Regions from separate parts of the Mesorhizobium sp. P171375 genome, predicted to be linked through region 2. Evidence: predicted binding sites of a transcription regulator. Region 2 holds the regulator's gene; each other region holds the start of a gene.
The links. Region 2 encodes HrcA, which represses chaperone genes, less so after heat shock. Its sites were predicted from a motif close to GTTAGCACTCNCNNNNNGNGAGTGCTAAC; they were not measured.

Region 1 (7,166 bases), 3.0 Mb from region 2:
TCGCCATACTCGCCGGTCTGGGCGTTGTAGCCGTAGGTCGCGCCCTTGTTGTCCAGGATCTTGCCGGCAACGATCGAAGCTTCCGCACCGGCGTTCGAGGCGATCTGGCGGGCCGGAGCCTGCAGCGCACGACGAACGATGTTGATGCCGGCAGCCTGGTCGGCATTGGCGCCGGCAGCCTTGATGTTGGCCGAAGCGCGCAGCAGGGCGACGCCACCACCAGCAACGATGCCTTCTTCCACGGCCGCGCGGGTCGCGTTGAGGGCGTCATCGACGCGGTCCTTCTTTTCCTTGACTTCGACTTCCGTCGCGCCGCCGACGCGGATCACCGCAACGCCGCCCGCCAGCTTGGCGAGACGTTCCTGCAGCTTCTCCTTGTCGTAGTCCGACGTGGTCTCTTCGATCTGCTGCTTGATCTGGGCAACGCGGCCCTGGATCTCGGCCTTCTTGCCGGCGCCGTCGACGATGGTGGTGTTCTCCTTGGAGATCGACACCTTCTTGGCGCGGCCGAGCATGTTGAGGCCGACGTTCTCGAGCTTGATGCCGAGGTCTTCCGAGATGACCTGGCCACCGGTGAGGATGGCGATGTCTTCCAGCATGGCCTTGCGGCGATCACCGAAGCCCGGCGCCTTGACGGCGGCGATCTTCAGGCCACCGCGCAGCTTGTTGACGACCAGCGTGGCCAGAGCCTCGCCTTCGACGTCTTCCGAGATGATGAGCAGCGGCTTGGAAGTCTGCACGACGGCTTCGAGAACCGGCAGCATGGCCTGGAGGTTGGAGAGCTTCTTCTCGTGCAGGAGGATGTAGACGTCCTCGAGCTCGGCAACCATCTTGTCGGCGTTGGTGACGAAGTAGGGCGAGAGGTAGCCGCGGTCGAACTGCATGCCTTCGACGACTTCCAGCTCGGTCTCGGCGGTCTTGGCTTCCTCAACCGTGATGACGCCTTCGTTGCCGACCTTCTGCATCGCTTCGGCGATCATGGCGCCGACCGACTCGTCGCCATTGGCCGAGATCGTGCCGACCTGGGCAACTTCCTCGGACGTCTTGATCTTCTTGGCAGCCTTGCCGAGAGCCGCGACGACTTCGGTCACGGCCAGATCGATGCCGCGCTTCAGGTCCATCGGGTTCATGCCGGCGGCAACCGCCTTGTGGCCTTCCTGGACGATCGACTGCGCCAGAACGGTCGCGGTCGTGGTGCCGTCGCCGGCGATGTCGTTGGTCTTCGAAGCAACTTCGCGGACCATCTGTGCGCCCATGTTTTCGAACTTGTCCTCAAGCTCGATTTCCTTGGCGACGGTGACGCCGTCCTTGGTGATGCGCGGGGCGCCGAACGACTTGTCGATGACGACGTTGCGGCCCTTGGGGCCGAGCGTGACCTTCACCGCGTCGGCAAGGATGTTGACGCCGCGCAGCATGCGCTCACGGGCATCGCGGGAGAATTTTACGTCTTTAGCAGCCATGTTTTAGCTCCTGGCAGGGGCTTGCGATCAAGCCCGAAATTCAGTTGACGGTGAGGCCGATAATCAGCCGATGATGCCCATAATGTCGGATTCCTTCATGATCAGAAGGTCTTCGCCATTGAGCTTGACTTCGGTGCCCGACCACTTGCCGAACAGGATGCGGTCGCCAGCCTTGACGTCCAGGGGAACCAGCTTGCCAGCTTCGTCACGAGCGCCGGAGCCGACGGCGATGATCTCGCCTTCCTGCGGCTTTTCCTTTGCCGTATCCGGGATGATGATCCCGCCGGCGGTCTTGGATTCGGATTCGACCCGGCGAACGACCACGCGGTCATGAAGCGGGCGGAACTTCGACTTTGCCATTTTTTCTTCCTCGAATGAGAACGGTGAGAACAGTTCCTCCATCCGGCGATGCCGGACATGCGTTAGCACTCACCAAGGGAGAGTGCTAACGTGGCGCTGAAATAGGCGAGTGGCTTTCGAGAGTCAAGGCGAACGGTGGGCTCAATTTGCTCTAGTTTGAGCCCTGCCGTGGTCTGACGGGAAGCCTAGCGACGCCTCGGCGATCCAAGCACCAGCAGAGGGCATCGTTCCGCCAGCGGATAGGAACCGCTCGACTCGACGCGCACGTCGCCAAACCACCCACTCGCCTCATCGACGAGCACGGCCAGCGTCGCGAAGCTGTAGCTTACGTCGGAGCCGGCATAGACGTCGATCGTGTTGATCGAGGCGATGCTCCATCCCGTCCGCGCGGCAAGGGCCTCGCGGTCGGGGAACAGGCCGTCGAATGTATCGCGGATTGTCCGCACCTTGATGGCGAAATCCTGACTGCCCGTGGTGCACGCCATCGCGATCCGCCATTTGAGCGCGTGGAAATTCTCGATCGCGCCGGCCAGCACCTGGGCTTCAATGCTGGCCAGATCCTCGGTCGTTTCCGGGGCGGCGAAAACGCGGATCGCGGCACGCCCGCCGGGTCTCAGGACCCTGGCGATTTCGCCGTGCAGGCGATTGCGCGCCGCCTTCGAGGCGACGGCGGACAGGCATCCGTCGCCAATGACTGCCTCGGTGCTGGCCCCGGCAACCGGCAGATCCAGCCAGTTTCCAGCCATCGCGCTGCGCGAGGCATTGTCGCCTGCCCATACACCCGAGATCATGGCCGCCGATTGGTCGATTGCCAGCATCGATCTGCCGAGCACTGCAAGTTCCGGCGTCACCCCCAGGAGCAGGACATCGGCATTTGCCAGGCTGACTTCACGCTCGAATATACCAACGGTTTCCGGCGTCGGCCGAAGCGGCGCGTCCAGCAGCCTCCAGTGACGGTGATAATTGTCCCAATGATTTGTCATGCTGCCTTTGCAGAGTCCGAGACGTCTGGCTTTTGGTGTTCACAGTCGCCTATTAGAAAATTGCAGGAAATCAAAAGGCTGTCTGTGGCACGAATTGTCGTCGTAACGCATGAGCACGATCGGTTCCAGAGCGGCCGCAACCTCTTACTGCGCAGGTCGAGCCCCTATATGCTTTTCGATGTTCTCGAAGAACTGAAAAGGCGCGGCCATTCGGTCCGGATCCAGCAAGGCCCGGCCATGACGCACAGTGCCGACATCGCAATTCTACATGTCGATGCAACCGTCACACCGGCGGATTATCTCGACTATGCGCGGGGTTTTCCATTCTGCCTCAATCTCGCAACGGCCGACATCTCCAAGCGACGGGTCAGCGGCGCGTTGCTAAAGCACGACGACGCCTGGCAAGGCCCGGTCATCGTCAAAACCAATCTCAACAATCAGGGCATTCCGGAGACGTTCCTCAACCGGCGATCCAGGCGCGCGGGCAAGCAGCCACCTTTTCCCGATGTGCAGGGGCAGCAGCCCTACGAGATCTACGAGTCTCTTGGCGACGTCCCGGATGGCGTCTTCGGCGACGACGATCTGGTCGTGGAAAAGTTCATTGCCGAACGGGAACCCGATGGCTTCGCAATGCGGTTCTGGGTGTTTTGCGGAGAGAGCGAGCGTTGCACCCGCTACGTGTCACCAAACGGCCTCGTCAAGGCATCTGAAACGATCCGACGTGAGCCTGTTCCTGTTCCTGACGAGATCCGCGAGCGGCGACGAGAACTCGGCTTCGACTACGGCAAATTCGATTTCGTCATGCATGAGGGCAGGGCGATCTTGCTCGATGCCAACAAGACGCCGGGCCGTCCCAAAAACCTGGTGAACATGTTTGCGGCCGGCGCCGCCCATCTGGCCGACGGCTTCGAGGGCCTCATGCACCGGGCGCGATAGGCCTTCTCGCCTAAAGAAACTGGCGCAACTGCGTATGGATGATCGACCGGTAGTCCTCGATGGTATGGCGGCTTTCCGTTTCGTCCTGGGTCAGCGCCATGCGCACGACGCCTCCGGCAAGCTGGAAGATCAGGAAGACCATGCGCCCGAACTCCTGGCGCCGTTCGGCCGCGAGAAACGGACCGACATGATCGCAGAACATCGCCGCCTGGCGCCGGGTTTCGGCGATATCTAGATTTTGCAGCGCCTTGTCGGCCTGGATGGCGTTCTGCAGGTCCTGGATGGCCGGGTCACCGGCGACACGTTCATAGTAATCGTCGAGCAGTCGGTCGGCGGCGGCGATGACGTCGCTCTGTCCGCCAATGTCGGCAACGATCACGGCAAGCCGGGCGCGGCTCACTTCCGAGAAACGCTCGTAGAGCATCGCCAGGATCGCCGACTTGTTTGGGAAGTAATGATAGACGGTGGCGATCGGCCCGCCGGCCAGCGCGCCGACTTCCTTCATGGTGACGGCGTCGATGCCCTTTTCGCCGATCAGCCGCATGGTGGTCGACAGGATGGCGTCGATGCGCTCGCGGCTGCGCTCCTGCTTGGGCCTGCGCCTCGGTTCGGTCGCCGTTCTCACTGCTTCGTTCATGCCGCCACCCTCTCGATCGCCAAGTCCATTCGATCCCCAGCCTTGCTGATGCCGCGCCTCACCAATGATTGACAAACGAATATGATCGAGTATCAGTTTCTAAATACTGACAGATTGTCAGTTTTTGTGCCGTCAGGCAAGGACGTTTGGGAGACGCCCGTGACTTCTGTTCGTAACGCCGATGCCGGAAACGGAGACTGGCTGGTCGGCAATCCGACCGCCGCGCAGCTGGCCTCGGCGCTGTGGATCGGTTCGGTCGGCCTGCTCATCCTCGGCCTGCAGCCGGTGTTGCTCGGCGCGCTCTACACCGAGGGCCATGTCAGCGGCGACGAACTCGCTCTGGTCGCCACGGCGGAGATGATCGCCATCGGCATTGGGTCAGCCGTTGTCGCGATGCTGCTGCCCGCCCGCAACATGCGTTGGAAGAGTGCGATCCTGCTGGTCCTGCTGGCGCTGGCGAACTGGGCAACCGCCTATGCGGTCAACCCGAATTCGCTGATTGGCGCCCGCACTGTCGCCGGTCTCGCCGAAGGTGGCCTGGTGGCGGTCGCCACCGAACTGATCGCCCGATCGCGCCGGGCCGAGCGCATCGGCGGCTATTTCGTCACCATCCAGACCCTGGCGCAATGCGCGCTGGCGCTCTTGCTGGCGCTTTACGTCATCCCGGCTGCCGGATCGGCGGGCGGCTTCATCGTTCTTGCCGTCGTCTGCATCGCCTCGCTGGCGGTCGCCTTCATCGTCCCGGACAACTATGCCGACCTGCCGAAGGAGGAGAATTTCGGCAATGTGCTGACCGTGCCTTCGATCACCGCTCTGCTGTGCGTCTTCTGCTACTTCATGTTCTTCGGCTCGGTCTGGGCCTTTCTCGAGCCGCTCGGCGCGCAATACGGCATTGACGGGCGCACCGTCGGCCTGATCGTCTCCGCCAGCCTTGCGATCCAGGTGCTGGGCGCGATGACGGCGACCGTCTTCGAAGCGCGCATCGACTACCGCTTCGCCATAGTGGCGATCGGCGTGGTCGCTGTCGCCTGTTCCGCGGTGCTGGCCAGTAGTCCAAGCCTGACGATATTCTGGGCCGCCGCGCTGGTCATGGGCTTCATTCTTCTGTTCATCGTGCCTTATCAGATCCGGCTGGCGATCACCGCCGACGAGACGCGCACGGCCGTGCTCCTGGTGCCGGCTGCCCAACTTTTCGGTCTGGCCATCGGGCCGATCGCGGCATCGCTGCTGATCGACGGCAAGGATTTTCGGCCGGTGCCGGAATTCGCCGCCGCGAGTGCCGCGGCCAGCGTCGTAATGCTTAGTCTGTTCATACTGGTCGCGCGCCGCCGCCGCGCCATCGCCTGACCGAAACCATTCGTTCCCGAAGACACGATGGCGTGAGCGTTCAGTCACGATACTTGACTAAGTCAAATAAATGATCGATCGTTCTGGGGCAGGAGGCTGGCCCATGACGATCCATCATCAACCCGGCAAGGAACGCATCGACGCGGTGCGGGCTTTCAACCGCTTCTACACCCGCCAGATTGGTCTGCTCGACGAAGGCCTGCTGAAAAGTGCCTTCTCGTTGACCGAAGCGCGGGTGCTTTACGAACTGGCGCATCGCGACGGCCTGACGGCCACTGATCTCATTCGCGATCTCGGCCTCGACGCCGGCTATGTCAGCCGGCTCCTGAAGAAGTTCGAGCGCTTGCAGCTGATTTCGCGCACGGCGCTGGCGTCGGATGCGCGGCAATCGTCGATCACGCTGACGCCGGCGGGGCGGCAGGCTTTCGCACCGCTGAACCGGGGTTCGCACGACCAGGTCGCGGCCTTGCTGGGGCGGCTCCCGGCTGCCGAACAGGACCGGCTGGTCAAGGCCATGCAGACGGTGCAGCAGCTCTTGGGCGAGAGCCCGGAGCCCAAAGTCCCCTATATGCTGCGACCCTTGCAGGTCGGCGACATAGGCTGGATTGTCCGCCGTCAGGGCCAGATCTACGCGCAGGACTATGGCTGGGACGAAACCTATGAGGCGCTGGTCGCCGAAATCCTCGGCGCGTTCGTCAAATCCTTCGATGCAAAATGGGAGCGCAGCTGGATCGCCGAGCGGCAAGGCGAGGTGGTCGGCTCGGTCTTCGTCGTGCGCAAGTCGGACGAAGTGGCAAAGCTGCGCCTGCTCTATGTCGAGCCTTCGGCGCGTGGCCTCGGCACCGGCAAACGGCTGGTCGAGGAGTGCATCGGCTTTGCCCGCGCCAAGGGGTACAAGACGCTCACTCTGTGGACCAACGACATTCTCATCGCCGCCCGCCACATCTATAAGAGTGCCGGCTTCAAGCTGGTCGACGAAGAGCGCCACCACGCCTTCGGCAAGGATCTGGTCGGCCAGAACTGGAATCTGGAGCTTTAGCGCCTCACGCGCGAACCGGGATCCAGATCTCCAGCCCGCCATTGCCGCTGCGTGGATCGAACTCCGGCCCGTAGCGTTCGAATTCGGGGCCGTCGGCTATCTCGTGCCCGGAGGCCGGCAGCCATTTGTTCCAGATCGTGTTGACGGTGCGGCGGATGGTCGAGATGTGCTCGGCATGGGTGAAGACGGCGTATTTCTGTGCCGGCACCCGCACCCGGGAAAGCTCTTTCGGCAGGTCGGAGAAATCCAGGACTTCGACGCCGGCGATGTAGTCGAAATTGCCGGCGTCGTCGCCGTTGACGCAGACGCCATAGGCGACATCGCCGGTCTCGCCCGGAATGTTGCCGATATAGGGACCGAAGCGCTGCCACTGCATTGGAATGGCGGCGCTGGATTCGCAGCTG
Region 2 (7,166 bases):
ACGCGCCGCAATGGCTGCGGCTGCGCCAACCATGAAGCCGGCTGCGGTGCGGTTCAGCGCCTTCAGCGCGCGCGGCGATTTCAGAAACCAGCGCGCCTTGGCGGCCAGCGCCAGATAAGGCACCAGCACCACGAAGAGCACGATGACGGTGAGCGCGACCAGGATGCCGTAGTCGGCGAGCGTGATGGTCTTCAGGTCGACGATGGTCGGCGTGATTGCGAGATAGAAGATCATCGTCTTCGGGTTGCCGAGCGTGACGGTGAGGCCGGCAAGGAAGCTCGATGCCAGACCACCCTTGCCTTTCTTGGCCTCGACCGTTTCGGGCGTGATGCCGGCGATCCAGAACCGCCAGCCGAGGAAGGCGAGATAGGCGACGCCCAGCCATTTGATGGCGAGGAAGACCATGCCGAAGGTCTGCGCGACAAAGGCAAGGCCGAGCACCACGGCGGTGAGATAAATGAGATCGCCGAGCATCAGTCCGAAGGACATGGCCAGCGACGAGCGGAAGCCGGAGCCCAGCGCCCGCGCCACAAGCGCGGTGACGCCAGGGCCGGGAATGGCGGCGGCGATGCCGAGTGCGGCGCTATAGGCGAGAAAGCCGGTGAGGGTCATGACGGTTGCACCCCGTAAAGTGCCCCTGATGCCATGAAAGTCGGCAGGGGTAAAACGGATTCGAATGCGCCAGCAAGGTCGGACGGTCGTCAGGGCACGGCCGATAACGAGAGATGGTTCACTTACGCGCCGTGGGAGAGCGGCTATCCCCCATCCGCCCCACCGCACTTTGCAATCCCTAATAGCTGCGCTCTTGCGCGGCTACACCGACAGGAGCTGCCCATGCTAGCGAAACGACTTCACATCCAGCTTCTGCAATGGAAGCCCCATTCCGGGGCGCGCGGGCACGAGCTGGAATGGTATCTGTGGTTCGAGGGGCGGCAGGCCTTCAGCCTGTTCGACAAGGGCACGAGCGATATCGTCCGAGCGCCTGGGTACTTTGCCGACAGCCGGAACCCCGGCGCTCACCCCGTTCATCCGATGATCTATCCGCTGGTCGTCAACAACCGCTTCAAGGTGCGGCTGGTCGCGTTAGAGCGCGACTCCCCGGACCCCGATGACACTGCCAAGGGCGAATTCTACATCGACCTCGACACCAAATATCCGCCGGTTTCCGACTGGCGCATCGTTGCTTCCGATCCGCGCAACAGCGACCTCAACGTGGAAGCGTCGTTCCAGCTGCAATGGCTGGACTATGTCGACACCAATGAGATCCCCGACACCGGCGTGCGGCGCATCGTCGACAAGTCCAATTATCCCTACCCCTGGGGCGCCAATGTGATGATGTTCGAGCACTGGCTCGGGCTTGGCCGCAAGGCAGCGCTCAAGCTTGACGACCAGAACCGCGCATCGCGCCGCGAATACTGGATGATCAACGGCAATGCGGCCCGGCGCATGGTGCAGGACGTCTATCGCTTCAACGTCAACCAGCTGGGCGTCGCCAACGACACGATCAGCAGTGTTTACGTGCCGAAGCTCAATGACGGTCACGTCACGGTGACGCTCTACGAACACGATTTCAGCGACAGCCGATTCGCGCAAGGGGCGAAGAAGTCCTTCGGCTCGGTCGGCCTCTTCAATCTCAGGGATACCGGTTTCGACGACCGCGTCTCATCGGCCGAGGTGATCCATACCTATCCCAAGGCGATACATCGGGACGTGCACTGGGGCAGCTCTTTGCCAAACCAATGGGCTCAGGAAGGCCCGTCGACATGAGTGATGCGCCAGATGGTGCCGTTGGCATCCTCGGTGAGGATGAGCGCGCCGTCTTTGGCCACCGCGACGCCGACAGGCCGGCCCCAGACGGAGTCATTGGAAATGACGAAGCCGGTGATGAAATCCTCATACTCGCCGGTCGGCTTGCCATCCTTGAACTTCAGTCGCACCACCTTGTAGCCCGTGCGTACGCCGCGGTTCCAGGACCCGTGCAGGGCAACGAAAGCATCGCCCTTGTACTCGGCCGGGAAATTGCTCCCCTCATAGAAGACAATGTTGAGCGGCGCAGAATGCGCCTGCATCAGCACGTCGGGGATGGTCGCCTTGCCGGCAAGGTCTGGGCGCTCACCCTTGCGGCGCGGATCCTCATTGTTGCCGATGTAGTACCAAGGCCAACCGTAGAAGGCGCCGTCCTTTACGGTGGTTGCGAATTCGAACGGAATGTTGTCGCCGAGCGAGTCCCGCTCGTTGACGACGCACCACAGCGCGCCGGTCGCCGGCTGCACGGTCAGGCCAGAACAATTGCGCAGGCCAGTGGCAACGATGCGGCCATTCTTGCCGTCTACGTCGAAGGCCAACACGTCGGCGCGACCGTCCTCCTCGCCCCAGGCGGCACCTGAAGGCATGGATTTGATCCAGGCGTCGAGGCCGCCGCGCGGTTCCTTCCCCATGCCCTCGGCGATATTCGATTCGGAGCCGACCGAGACATAAAGCGTCTTGCTGTCGGGCGAGAAGGCGATGTCGCGAGTCCAGTGGCCGCCCGAGGGAATGCCGGAGACAATCGTCTCCGGTTCACCGGAGGCTTTCAGATCGCCGTCGCGATAGGCGAAGCGCACCACGCTATCGGTGTTGGCGACATAGACCCACTGCGCCTTGTCGCCCGGCGGATAGAAGGCAATGCCGTAGGGTCGGCTCAGGTTGCTGGCAAAGATCGCTTTCTGGACGGGTTTTGCGCTACCCTTTCCGAGACGATAAACGCGTATCTCGTCGTAGTTGCTGTTGGCAACAAACAGGTCGCCATTCGGAGCAACGCGAACGACGCGCGGGTTGGCGATACCGGAGGCGATAAGCTCCGCTGTAAAACCCGGCAGCACAACTGGATTGGCGCCTTCGGGCCTCTCCGCCACGCCGGGGCCATTGGATGCGGATTCGGTGACAAAGGGCGCCTGCAGGTCCTGCGGCTTGATCAGCCGGCGCACGCCCGGTTTGTCCGCCTTCCAGTCGCCGAAAGCGTCCTTGCCGGTCAGCAGCGGTTGATCGGCTTGCTGAGCGAAGGCACTGGTGGCCACAAGCAGGGCAAGGCTCGCGAAGCCGGCAATCCGGATCATGCTGTCCTCCTCGAATTCACGCCGGTCGGGGCGCCATGCAAAGAAGAGATATCGCGCGAGCGCCACAAAAGAGAAGCGTGCGCGCGCAGATTCAAGCGAAACCCGTCAGCTGTCTTCTTCCTCGACGTCGAGATCGTCGTCGAGCCGCTTTTCCAGCGCGACGAGATCGTCCGGCAGCGGCAGGCCCATGGCGCGCATTTCGCGAAGTTTTTCGCGTAGCTGCTCCTGGATTTCGTGCTCGTCCTCGGGCTGGTTGACCATTTCCTCGAGCAGCAGACTGATCTGGGCCTTGAACGATTCAAGCGCCATTCTGCGCCCTCCTTTGCGGTGATCCCGGCTTCGGCTTATCTCAACATCCGGGTAATCAATTGGGCAGTGTAGTCGACCATGGGCACGATGCGGGCATAATTCAGCCTGGTAGGGCCGATGACGCCGAGCGCGCCGACGACGCGGGCATCCTTGTCGCGGTAAGGCGCCACCACCAGCGACGAGCCGGAGAGCGAAAACAGCTTGTTTTCCGAGCCAATGAAGATGCGCACGCCGGGGCCGTCCTCGGCGAGGTCGAGCAGCTGGATCAGCCCGTCCTGCGTTTCCAGGTCCTCGAACAGGTGCCTGAGCAATTCGATGTCGGCCTGGGCGGTGACATTTTCGAGCAGATTGGCACGGCCGCGCACGATGAGACGCGCCGGCAGGCCGCTGTCGGCGCCCGCCCACACCGCCAGGCCTTTTTCGACGAGATCCTGCGACAGCGTGTCGAGGGCGGCCCTGGTCTCGTCCTTGATACGAGCGATCTCGATGCGCGCCTCGGCGAGCGTGCGGCCCCTGATATGGGCGTTCAGGAAGTTGGAGGCTTCGTGCAGCTGCGAGACGGTGATGCCGGCCGGCAGGTCGACGACACGGTTCTCGACATCGCCGTTCTGCGACACCATCACGGCCAGCGCCTTGGTCGGCTCAAGCTGGATGAACTCGATGTGCTTCAGCGCCACCTCGTTCTTGGTGGCCAGCACCAGGCCGGCGCCGCGCGACATGCCTGACAGCATCTGGCTGGCCTCGGTCAGCATGTGTTCCAGCGTCGCGCCCGAGCCGGAGGCGCGCACCTGCGCCTCGATGACGCGGCGTTCCTCGTCGGAAAGATCGCCGAGCTCCATGAAGGCATCGACAAAGAAGCGCAGGCCGGTCTGCGTCGGCAGCCGCCCGGCCGAGATGTGCGGGGCATAGATCAGGCCGAGATGTTCGAGATCGCTCATCACATTGCGGATGGTGGCCGGTGACAGCGACGACGGCAGGATGCGCGACAGGCTGCGCGATCCCACAGGCTCACCATCCTTGAGGTAGGAATCAACGATGCGCCGGAAAATGTCGCGCGAGCGCATGTCGAGCGACTGCAGCGCGGGTGCCAGCAGACTGGGTTCGGTGACTGCCTTGGTCATTCGGGCCAAAAACCTCCGGCTAAAGGATATAGACTTCCTTCGCCCCTGCGCAACCCGCTGCCGCACTTGCGGTCAGCGGCGTCTGTTCCAGATCGCCCGCTGCCGCGTTTGCGGCCAGCGGCGTCGCTCTTGCGATCGCCCAATGCCGTATGCGGTCACCGCGCCGCGTTTGCGGCCATTTTCCTTTGCGCCATGGGCTGCATGCGTCTACAAGCCGCCCACGCAACCGCAAAAAGAACAGAAAGAGGCCTCGATGCGCCCCTCCAAACGCCAAGCCGACGAAATGCGCCCCATCTCCTTCGAGCGCGGCGTGTCCAAACACGCCGAAGGCTCGTGCCTGGTGAAATTCGGCGACACGCATGTTCTGTGCACGGCGAGCCTGGAGGAAAAGGTGCCGGGCTGGATGCGCAATTCCGGCAAGGGCTGGGTGACGGCTGAATACGGCATGCTGCCGCGCTCGACCGGCGAACGCATGCGCCGTGAAGCTTCTGCCGGCAAACAAGGCGGCCGCACGCTGGAGATCCAGCGGCTGATCGGCCGTTCGCTGCGCGCGGTCGTCGACCTGCAGGCGCTGGGCGAACAGCAGATCACCGTCGACTGCGATGTCATCCAGGCCGATGGCGGCACCCGCACGGCCTCGATCACCGGCGGCTGGGTGGCGCTCTACGATTGCCTGCGCTGGATGGAAGCACGGCAGATGGCCAGCGTTGCCAAAGTGCTGAAAGACCATGTCGCGGCGATTTCCTGCGGCATCCATGACGGCCAGCCGGTCATCGATCTCGACTACATCGAGGATTCGTCGGCCGGCACCGACGCCAATTTCGTCATGACCGGCAAGGGTGGCATCGTCGAGATCCAGGGCACCGCCGAGGGCGAGCCTTTCTCCGAAGGGCAGTTCGCGGAGCTGATGGGTCTGGCCAAGAAGGGCATCCAAAGGTTGGTGAGTTTGCAGCAGATGGCTGTGGCCTGATTGAATTTAGTGCGATGACGTCGGCGATCCTTCACACCCCCCTCTGGCCTGCCGGCCATCTCCCCCGCAAGGGGGGAGATCAGAGGTCGCTACCGTTTTCGCCAACCATCAACGTTGAGACGCTGCCAGCGGAACTGCCAATCTCCCCCCTTGCGGGGGAGATGCCCAGCAGGGCAGAGGGGGGTGCCTCGTGACTCCCTCTGCTATTTTGGAATCCGCTCTCTACGTCTCCGATCTTGCGGCCGCAGAAACCTTCTACCGCGATGTACTCGGCCTCGACCTCCTCGGCAAAGTCGACGGCCGCCATCTCTTCTTCCGCTGCGGCGCCGGCGTTTTGCTGATCTTCAACGCCGAGGCGACCAAAATCCCGCCGGCGCCGGATGCGCGGCTGAAAGTGCCGCCGCATGGCACGGTCGGCGAGGGCCATCTCTGCTTTGCGGCAAGCGCGGATGAACTCGGGCGCTGGAAGGCGCAGCTTGAGGCGAAAGATATCGCCATTGAAAGCGAATTCGACTGGCCGCAAGGCGGGCGTTCGATCTACATACGCGACCCCTCGGGCAATTCGATCGAATTTGCCGAGCCACGGATCTGGGGCCTTTGATGCATTCTCTCGATGGAAAGAAGATCGTCGTCGCCAGCCACAATGCAGGCAAGCTGCGCGAATTCGCCGATTTGATGGGTCCGTTCGGCTTCGAGGCGAAGTCGGCCAAGGACTGCGGCTTGCCGGAGCCGGACGAGACCGGCGCCACTTTCGAGGAAAATGCCTACATCAAGGCTTTTGCGGCGGCCAAAGCCACCGGCCTGCCGGCGCTGTCGGACGATTCGGGCCTCTGCGTCGACGCGCTCGACGGCGCACCCGGCGTCTACACCGCCAACTGGGCCGAAACCCCGGAAGGCACGCGCGATTTCGGCATGGCCATGCAGCGCACCGAAGTGGCGTTGCAAGAGGTCGGCGCAGCGGAGCCCAAGCAACGGACGGGGCGCTTCGTCGCCGTCATCTGCCTCGCCTTCCCAGACGGCGAAGCCGAATATTATCGCGGCGAGGCCGAGGGAACGCTGGTGTGGCCGCCGCGCGGCGAACTCGGCTTCGGCTACGACCCGGTGTTTCTACCCGACGGTTTCGACAAGACGTTCGGCGAGATGAGCGCCGAGGAGAAGCATGGCTGGAAGCCCGGCCAGCCAACGGCGCTGTCGCACCGCGCCCGCGCCTTCCAGAAATTCGCCCGCGCCAGACTTGGTTCGGCCTGAGATGTCGCTGGACCGCAGCCCGGGCTTCGGCGTCTATATCCATTGGCCGTTCTGCGCGGCCAAATGCCCGTATTGCGACTTCAACAGCCATGTCCGCCACCAGCCGGTCGACCAGCAGCGCTTTGCCCGCGCCTTCGAGACCGAGCTCGCGACGATGCGCGGGCGCACCGGGCCGCGCGAAGTGACCAGCATCTTTCTCGGCGGCGGCACGCCCTCGCTGATGCAGCCGCAGACGGTGGCGACGGTGCTCGACGCCGTGGCCAAGAACTGGACCGTGCCCGATGGCATCGAGGTGACGCTGGAAGCCAATCCGTCCTCGGTCGAGGCCGAGCGTTTTCGCGGCTACCGCGCCGCCGGCGTCAACCGGGTGTCGCTCGGCGTGCAGGCGCTGAACGACAAGGATTTGCGTTTTCTCGGCCGGCT
Region 3 (7,166 bases), 4.9 Mb from region 2:
ATCACCGTGAATCTCGTGCAGCCCGGGGCGACCAATACGGATGCGAATCCGGCGGATGGGGAGGCTGCCGATTTCCAGCGAGGCCTGACGTCACTGGGACGCTACGCCGAGCCGCGCGAAATCGCGAACGCTGTGGTCTTTCTGGCAAGTCCCGCCGCGAGCATGATCACGGGCTCCATCCTGACCGCCGACGGTGGCGCAACCGCCTGAGCGGACTTGATGTTCGCAAACGGGCCAATTGCGTGCTCGGCAATGCATCGAGCGCCACACATAGCCTTTCGCGCCAAGCCCCGGCCTTGACAGGATCGGGCTGATGAATAAGCGCACCCGATTTACGCGGAGGACGAGGACGACATGAAGGAGGCCGCTCTGTGGACTCTGTGTTGAGACTCAGGAGTTCAAGCTAACCGCTCAACCACACCAGTTAGAAGGAGAAATTCCCGTGAAGGTTCGCAAGTTCAACATCACCGACGCAGTGCTGGAGCGTTCCCCGGGGCAGGGCGGAGACGTACTTGTGGGCAATCTGATCGACCAGCACGATGCCTCCCCGATCACCATCGGGTACGGGCGCTATGGGCCGAACCAGACGCTTGAGGAGACGATGGCCGTCGATGATGTGATGGTCGTCCTCGAGGGGCGGCTGTCGGTGTCCGGAAAGTCAGGCAGCGTCACCGCAGGGCCGGGCGAAATCGTCCATATGCCCAAAGGCCAGAAGGTCACGATCCGCTCGCACGAGCAAGGCGCGGTCACCGCCTATGTCACCTATCCCCACTGGCAGGAGGCGAGGGGGTAAGTCCTCCGGGGTGACGCGCAGTTCGACGTCCAGGCGGATCATGCTCATCCGAGTAGGCGTTGAGGTCTCGCCTGCGCAGGTCTGGCGCGAGGCCTCTCCGCTTTGTCCAGCGACGGCTCGCGCGCATCTGAGCTCACTATGAAGCCTGGACCAAACCTGCACGACGGGCCGCTTTCAAAAATGCCCTTCTTGCTTGTTGCGGGGCCCGCCATCCGTCCAGGGAGTCGCGGCAAGTGCGGCAGGCTGCTCGATAGCTTGGTCCTCTCGCCCATTCTGGCCATTGGTCATGAAGGCACTCAAGTGCTTCCCAACTGCTGGCAACCACCCGTTCCCTTGAGGGTCTCACGCGCAGTCTGACTGGTTCGGGAAATTGAATATCCCTCATGGTTTCCACCGTTCCGACAGATCGATTACATCGATTTGTTGAAATGGCCTCCCGCAGCTAATCCGAAGGTGCCGACTGCCTTGGCCGCGACGATGTCCGCTGCGGTCGGCACAAGCAAATCCATGCGGCGGGCAAAGGCGACAAAAGTGCTGCGAGCGGTTTCGGCATCCACCTCGCCGGCGAGGGCTGCCCGACAGGCATTGAGCGCGACGCCATGAGCAGGGTTTCGCTTCGATGGCGGCCATTCATCCAGCAGGACGAAGGCGTCCCTTACGCTTTGAATGTCGGTTGGAAACCCAAGACCCACGAGCACCCTCACGGGATGCTGAAATTGATTGTGTTCCATGTTTTCCTCCGTTCACGTGGTTAGCTCAATCGATCGGAAGCCTTTCCCACGGCGCGTGCGCGATAGGTTGCGTGCGTCGCGCCTTAGCCTGCCGAACTCCCGTTTCCAGGAGGGCCTTTGCCGTCGGTAAGATTCCGCGCGGCCAGAAACATCACCGTGTATGCGGCTTTGCGCCGATCCCAACCCGCGGCCTCCGCTCTGTCGAGCAAGTCGACCAGTATCGGGTCAAGCGCAACCTTCAGGTCTGCTTCGTAGTTCAGATCGGTGGCCGCACGCGACGGCGGGGGGATTACGTTCAAGTTCATCACGTTCATGGATCTACCCCATTTGTCAGAGTGTCCGCGCCCACCGGGCGCGGACACAGCCGTTACCTCAGAAGTCCATGCCACCAGCCGGCATTGCCGGAACGGCGGGTTCCTTCTTCGGCTTCTCGGCAACCATCGCTTCCGTCGTTACCAGCAGGCCGGCAACCGATGCCGCATCCTGGAGCGCGGTCCGCACCACCTTTACCGGATCGATGACGCCCTCGTTGTAGAGGTCGCCGAACGCGTTGGTCTGTGCGTTCCAGCCCCAGCCGAATTCCGGCTTCTCGCGTAGCTTGCCGACGATGATCGAGCCTTCCGCGCCGGCATTCTCGGCGATCTGGCGCACAGGCGCTTCGATCGCGCGGCGCACGATCTCGATACCGTGCTTCTGGTCTTCATTCTCGGCCTGCACGCTGTCCAGTGCCTTGGCCGCACGCAGAAGCGCCACGCCGCCACCTGGCAACACGCCTTCCTCGACCGCAGCCCGCGTCGCATGCATGGCATCGTCGACACGGTCCTTGCGCTCCTTGACTTCGACTTCGGTCGAGCCGCCGACGCGGATGACGGCGACACCGCCGGCGAGCTTGGCCAGCCGCTCCTGCAGCTTTTCCTTGTCGTAGTCGGAGGTAGTCTCCTCGATCTGCGCCTTGATTTGACTGACGCGGCCCTGGATCTCGCTCTTCGAGCCGGCGCCGTCGACGATGGTGGTGTTCTCCTTCTCGATCACCACTTTCTTGGCGCGGCCCAGCATGTTGAGCGTGACATTCTCCAGCTTGATGCCGAGATCTTCCGAGATCGCGGTGCCGCCGGTGAGGATGGCAATATCCTCCAGCATTGCCTTGCGGCGGTCGCCGAAGCCCGGCGCCTTGACGGCGGCGACTTTGAGGCCACCGCGCAGCTTGTTGACGACCAGCGTCGCCAACGCTTCGCCCTCGACATCCTCGGCGATGATCAGCAGCGGTTTGGACGACTGCACGACAGCTTCCAGCACCGGAAGCAGCGCCTGCAGATTGGACAGCTTCTTCTCGTGGATCAGCACATAGGGCTCTTCAAGCTCGACGCGCATCTTGTCCTGGTTGGTGATGAAGTAGGGGCTGAGGTAGCCGCGGTCGAACTGCATGCCCTCGACCACTTCCAGTTCGGTCTCGGCGGTCTTGGCTTCCTCGACGGTGATGACGCCCTCGTTGCCGACCTTCTGCATCGCTTCCGCAAGGAAGCGGCCGATCTCGGCGTCGCCATTGGCCGAGATGGTGCCAACCTGGGCGATCTCGTCATTTTTGGTCACCTTGCGGGCATTGGTCTTCAGCTCAGCCACGATGGCTTCTACAGCCTTGTCGATGCCGCGCTTCAGGTCCATCGGGTTCATCCCCGACGCGACCGCCTTGGCGCCTTCGCGGACGATCGCCTGGGCGAGCACCGTAGCGGTGGTAGTGCCGTCACCCGCGATGTCGCTGGTCTTCGAGGCGACCTCGCGCACCATCTGCGCGCCCATGTTCTCGAACTTGTCCTCGAGCTCGATCTCCTTGGCGACGGTCACGCCGTCCTTGGTGATGCGCGGGGCGCCGAACGACTTGTCGATGACGACGTTGCGGCCCTTGGGGCCGAGGGTCACCTTCACCGCGTCGGCGAGGATGTTGACGCCGCGCAGCATGCGCTCACGGGCGTCGGAATGGAATTTCACTTCCTTGGCAGCCATTGGATCACTCCTTCACTAGGCAGTTCACTGACTGGATTGCGGTTGGACCAGAGCCTCGCTCAGGCGGCTTTCTTGACCGTCGCGGCCTGCTCGATCACGCCCATCACATCGCTTTCCTTCATGATGAGCAGATCTTCGCCGTTGAGCTTGATCTCCGTGCCGGACCACTTGCCGAACAGGATGCGGTCGCCGATCTTGACGTCGAGCGGTGTGAGCTTGCCACTCTCGTCGCGGGCGCCTGGGCCGACGGCAATCACCTCGCCCTCTTGCGGCTTCTCCTTGGCGGTGTCCGGGATAATGATGCCGCCAGCCGTCTTCTCCTCGGCTTCGATGCGGCGGACCAGAATACGGTCATGCAATGGACGGAACGTCATATCGTTCTCCTTCAGGACAAACAGATTTTTGAGTTCCTCCACACCGGACCGGCAATATCGGGCCAGTGCGGGGCGCCGCGACCCTTTTCAGGCGTCGCGCGCATATCGAACTAGTTTTGCATTTTCTGCGTTTCAAGAGGTCGCTGAAAAAATTTTGGCACTCGGCATTCCGGAGTGCTAGCCGCATGAATTCATGCAGCTATTTTTGCGAGGCGCGCGATTTTCAGGTCTTGAAATTCGGCCCGAACTCCACGAAATTTTTTGCGGTTGGAGACCCCGAAAAGGGTCACTGCAACACCAATAATGCCAAGGAGATTGTTAGGAAGCGGAGACTGTCGATGGAACGAACTTTCCCAAAAAACATCCCCTCGATCGCCCCTGAAACCACTGATCCTTCGCTTGACCGCTGTTTCCGGCGCGGCACTTTAGCCACCCCGATGAGGTGGTGGGCGACCGCACGCTCGACACTCAGGAGAAGCGCGCCATTCTTGCCTCATGGGCTTCTGATGCTTGCGCCGTCGACTCCATGCCTACGCTGCGAAAGCCACCGGGTGCTGCGAACCCGGTGACATTTGACGCCGTCATGGATGCACTTCGCCGACTGGACGATAGTCGCGCCGAGATAGGCTGTGACCTCGAGGAACGGCGAGCCCGAGAACGCCCGCAAAGACTTGATGCCTGAACGCGCGCGATAGGAGAGACGCATGGTCAGTAGGGAATTCCGGCTGCAGATGGAGGGCTACGGTCTCACAACTGCGGAAATTCACTACCACCTTCCCGATCATCCGAGCCTTTTGCAGCTCTACGTTTGGCAGGAATACGACCTGGCACCGGAATTCCCGACCCTCAAGGGGTTTCTGGATTACTGGGAGCGCGAACTCGAAGGAGCGCTGCATTCCGTGCGAGTCGCCCATCACCGCCTTATCCGGCCTTCCGAATGGCAGGCCGTAGACGGCATCTTCACAATTCAATAGCCGGGTCCGCTCCCCTTGAACTGGAAAGTGGCGTTTCCAATCTTTTTATGTGTCCAGCGCGGCTTGCCGGATATCGGGTTAGCAGGAGCCGAAGGATCGCATGGAAACGATGCTCTTTGAAAATCCGGTTTCCGCCGTTTGCCGTGGCGTTCGCCAAGTAGCCGACATCGTTTGCCGGGAGCCGCGCACGGGGAGGCAAGATCCAGTTGCGCCACGGTTTGAAGGGAGGTCACTATGGAAAGTGCGACGTTCAAACAACCGGTTTTCGTAAGAGACGAGGGCCATGTTGTCCAAAAGATCGGCTGTGTCATGGATGCGATAGAGTTTCTGGAAGAATGGCCGGTTGAAAGGAGAGGCCTCCTCCACGCTGCGGCGTCGGATGCATGCTACTCCGCGCACGATGGCCGGAAGTCTGTCGAGGCGGCGAACAGGGCCTTTATGACCTGGGCACGCAGGGTCGCCGTCATCGAGGATCTGCCCGCGGCGCCGCAGTGGATGACAGGGCCGAAGATCAGCAAAATAGACCATCTATAGATAGTCAGGGCTAGTACTGCGGCGGCAATCTACCGCCGCAGCATCAAAGCGGTGCGTCACCGGGGCAAGGGGAGCGGGAAGCGAGCCCCTTGTCGTTGTCTGTCATATAGATGCCTCCAGCACGGACAACTTTCCAAGCGGATCGCACGACTAAGCACGTCTGCCTGAATGGCAGGACCTGCCGGCATCTTCACGCTTCGTCCCGGTTCCCTTGCGCTGCCACCCGTGTCCCGGCAATGGTCGTCCCTGGCTCATCAGCGCCTCGTCACCGAAGGCCCAGGCCCAGCCTTCTCAATTCCTCGAGCGAGGCACCGGACGCGATGATCTCCGCAATCGTCACGTCGTCTATGAATCCGAGGACCGAGACGACGTCTTGGCGTGTCATAGTCATCCTTTTCCTCCGTTCGAAATACCTGCGAAGTAGATGGGGCATTCGCTGGAGAGCTTGCCACCCAGCCATCCGAAGGCGGTCGCGAAACTGCTTTAGCCGTCGCTCTTGACACGGCCGAAATCGATTCCCAACTCATCTTTGTCGGTCGCCGCGCAAGGGGCCGATGTGTCAGGGAGCGCCGGGGCTTCTTGGCGTTCCCTCGTATCTATGTTGCTCCAAGGAGGATGTAGCTATGAGAACGAACCTGGACTTTTCCCCCTTCTATCGGTCGAGCATCGGCTTTGACCGCATCTTCAACCTGCTCGAAAACGCCAGCCCCCCGCAGAACGCGGATAGCTGGCCGCCATACGATATCGCCAAGCTCGGCGAAGACACCTATCGCATTGTCCTCGCGGTCGCCGGTTTCGGTGAAGACGAGCTTACGATCACGCATGAGCCAAATATGCTCGTGATCGAGGGCGCCAAGACAGAGAATGACGGGGTTCAGTACCTCCATCATGGCCTGGCGCTGAGGTCGTTCGCGCGCCGCTTCGAGCTCGCCGATCATGTGACCATAGTCGGGGCAAAGCTCGAAAACGGTCTGCTGATCATCGACCTCAAGAAGGAAATTCCCGAGGAGATGAAGCCGCGCCGGATCGCGATTAATGTCGATACCGGAAAGAATGCGGCCTCCAAGGGCATTGAAAGCGCGGCGGCCTGATCTTTGGCGGTTGGCCTGCAGCAGACAGCCCGTCCTGTCGTGGATGGGGTCCGGGTGCGACCCATAAAACGGAAAGGAGAAGGACAAATGAGCGTACGTGACTTGATTCCCTGGAGCCGTGGCGGCAGCCAGGCACCGAGCATTTATCGCAGTGACGACATGGATCCGTTTCTGTCGTTGCACCGCAATGTCAACCGGCTCTTCGACGAGGTGTTCCGCGGTTTTGACACGCCTTCGGTTCTTGGCCGCGTGCCTCCTCTCAATGGCACTTGGCCAAGCGTGGAGTTCTCGGAAACCGATAAGGAAATCCGGGTGACGGCCGAAATCCCTGGCCTCGACGAAAACGACGTCGAGGTCATGCTGGATGATGGTGTTCTGACGCTTCGCGGCGAGAAGAAAGCAGAAACCGAGGACAAGGACCGCCAGTTCAGCGAACGCTATTATGGGCGCTTTGAGCGGCGCTTCAGTCTCGGCCGTGAGGTTGAAGACGACAAGGTGGTGGCTACGTTCAAAAACGGTGTGCTCACCGTGACACTGCCGAAGACCAAAAAGGCGCAGGCAAACGCCAAACGCATTGCAATCAACGGCAGCAAATGAGGTTCGCGAAGGAAGGCCGGGGCTCGTCGAGCCCTGGCCTCTGCAGACAGCGAGGATGGTCAAATGGCGTC

Region 1: a site for HrcA is predicted at 1,882-1,910, ahead of groES (co-chaperone GroES). Genes of this name have one in related genera too.
Region 3: a site for HrcA is predicted at 4,053-4,081, ahead of groES (co-chaperone GroES). Genes of this name have one in related genera too.

Annotation. Positions count from the first base shown of each region.
Region 1 covers NZ_JBYNWF010000001.1:3,953,930-3,961,095, forward strand. The annotation lists gene groL (chaperonin GroEL) at 1-1,460, opposite strand, end outside; gene groES (co-chaperone GroES) at 1,524-1,820, opposite strand; gene ACYHH6_RS19150 (class I SAM-dependent methyltransferase) at 2,006-2,803, opposite strand; gene ACYHH6_RS19155 (ATP-grasp domain-containing protein) at 2,972-3,739, shown strand; gene ACYHH6_RS19160 (TetR/AcrR family transcriptional regulator) at 3,750-4,376, opposite strand; gene ACYHH6_RS19165 (MFS transporter) at 4,536-5,723, shown strand; gene ACYHH6_RS19170 (bifunctional helix-turn-helix transcriptional regulator/GNAT family N-acetyltransferase) at 5,827-6,762, shown strand; gene ACYHH6_RS19175 (GyrI-like domain-containing protein) at 6,767-7,166, opposite strand, start outside.
Region 2 covers NZ_JBYNWF010000001.1:929,850-937,015, reverse strand. The annotation lists gene ACYHH6_RS04610 (LysE family translocator) at 1-612, opposite strand, end outside; gene ACYHH6_RS04605 (hypothetical protein) at 835-1,767, shown strand; gene ACYHH6_RS04600 (PQQ-dependent sugar dehydrogenase) at 1,746-3,095, opposite strand; gene ACYHH6_RS04595 (hypothetical protein) at 3,201-3,404, opposite strand; gene hrcA (heat-inducible transcriptional repressor HrcA) at 3,440-4,525, opposite strand; gene rph (ribonuclease PH) at 4,779-5,495, shown strand; gene ACYHH6_RS04580 (VOC family protein) at 5,686-6,096, shown strand; gene rdgB (RdgB/HAM1 family non-canonical purine NTP pyrophosphatase) at 6,096-6,743, shown strand; gene hemW (radical SAM family heme chaperone HemW) at 6,745-7,166, shown strand, end outside.
Region 3 covers NZ_JBYNWF010000001.1:5,817,863-5,825,028, reverse strand. The annotation lists gene ACYHH6_RS28390 (SDR family NAD(P)-dependent oxidoreductase) at 1-210, shown strand, start outside; gene ACYHH6_RS28385 (ethanolamine utilization protein) at 443-793, shown strand; gene ACYHH6_RS28380 (DUF982 domain-containing protein) at 930-1,178, opposite strand; gene ACYHH6_RS28375 (DUF982 domain-containing protein) at 1,204-1,524, opposite strand; gene ACYHH6_RS28370 (hypothetical protein) at 1,608-1,838, opposite strand; gene groL (chaperonin GroEL) at 1,897-3,525, opposite strand; gene groES (co-chaperone GroES) at 3,585-3,899, opposite strand; gene ACYHH6_RS28355 (usg protein) at 4,604-4,873, shown strand; gene ACYHH6_RS28350 (DUF982 domain-containing protein) at 5,108-5,407, shown strand; gene ACYHH6_RS28345 (Hsp20 family protein) at 6,031-6,498, shown strand; gene ACYHH6_RS28340 (Hsp20/alpha crystallin family protein) at 6,586-7,095, shown strand.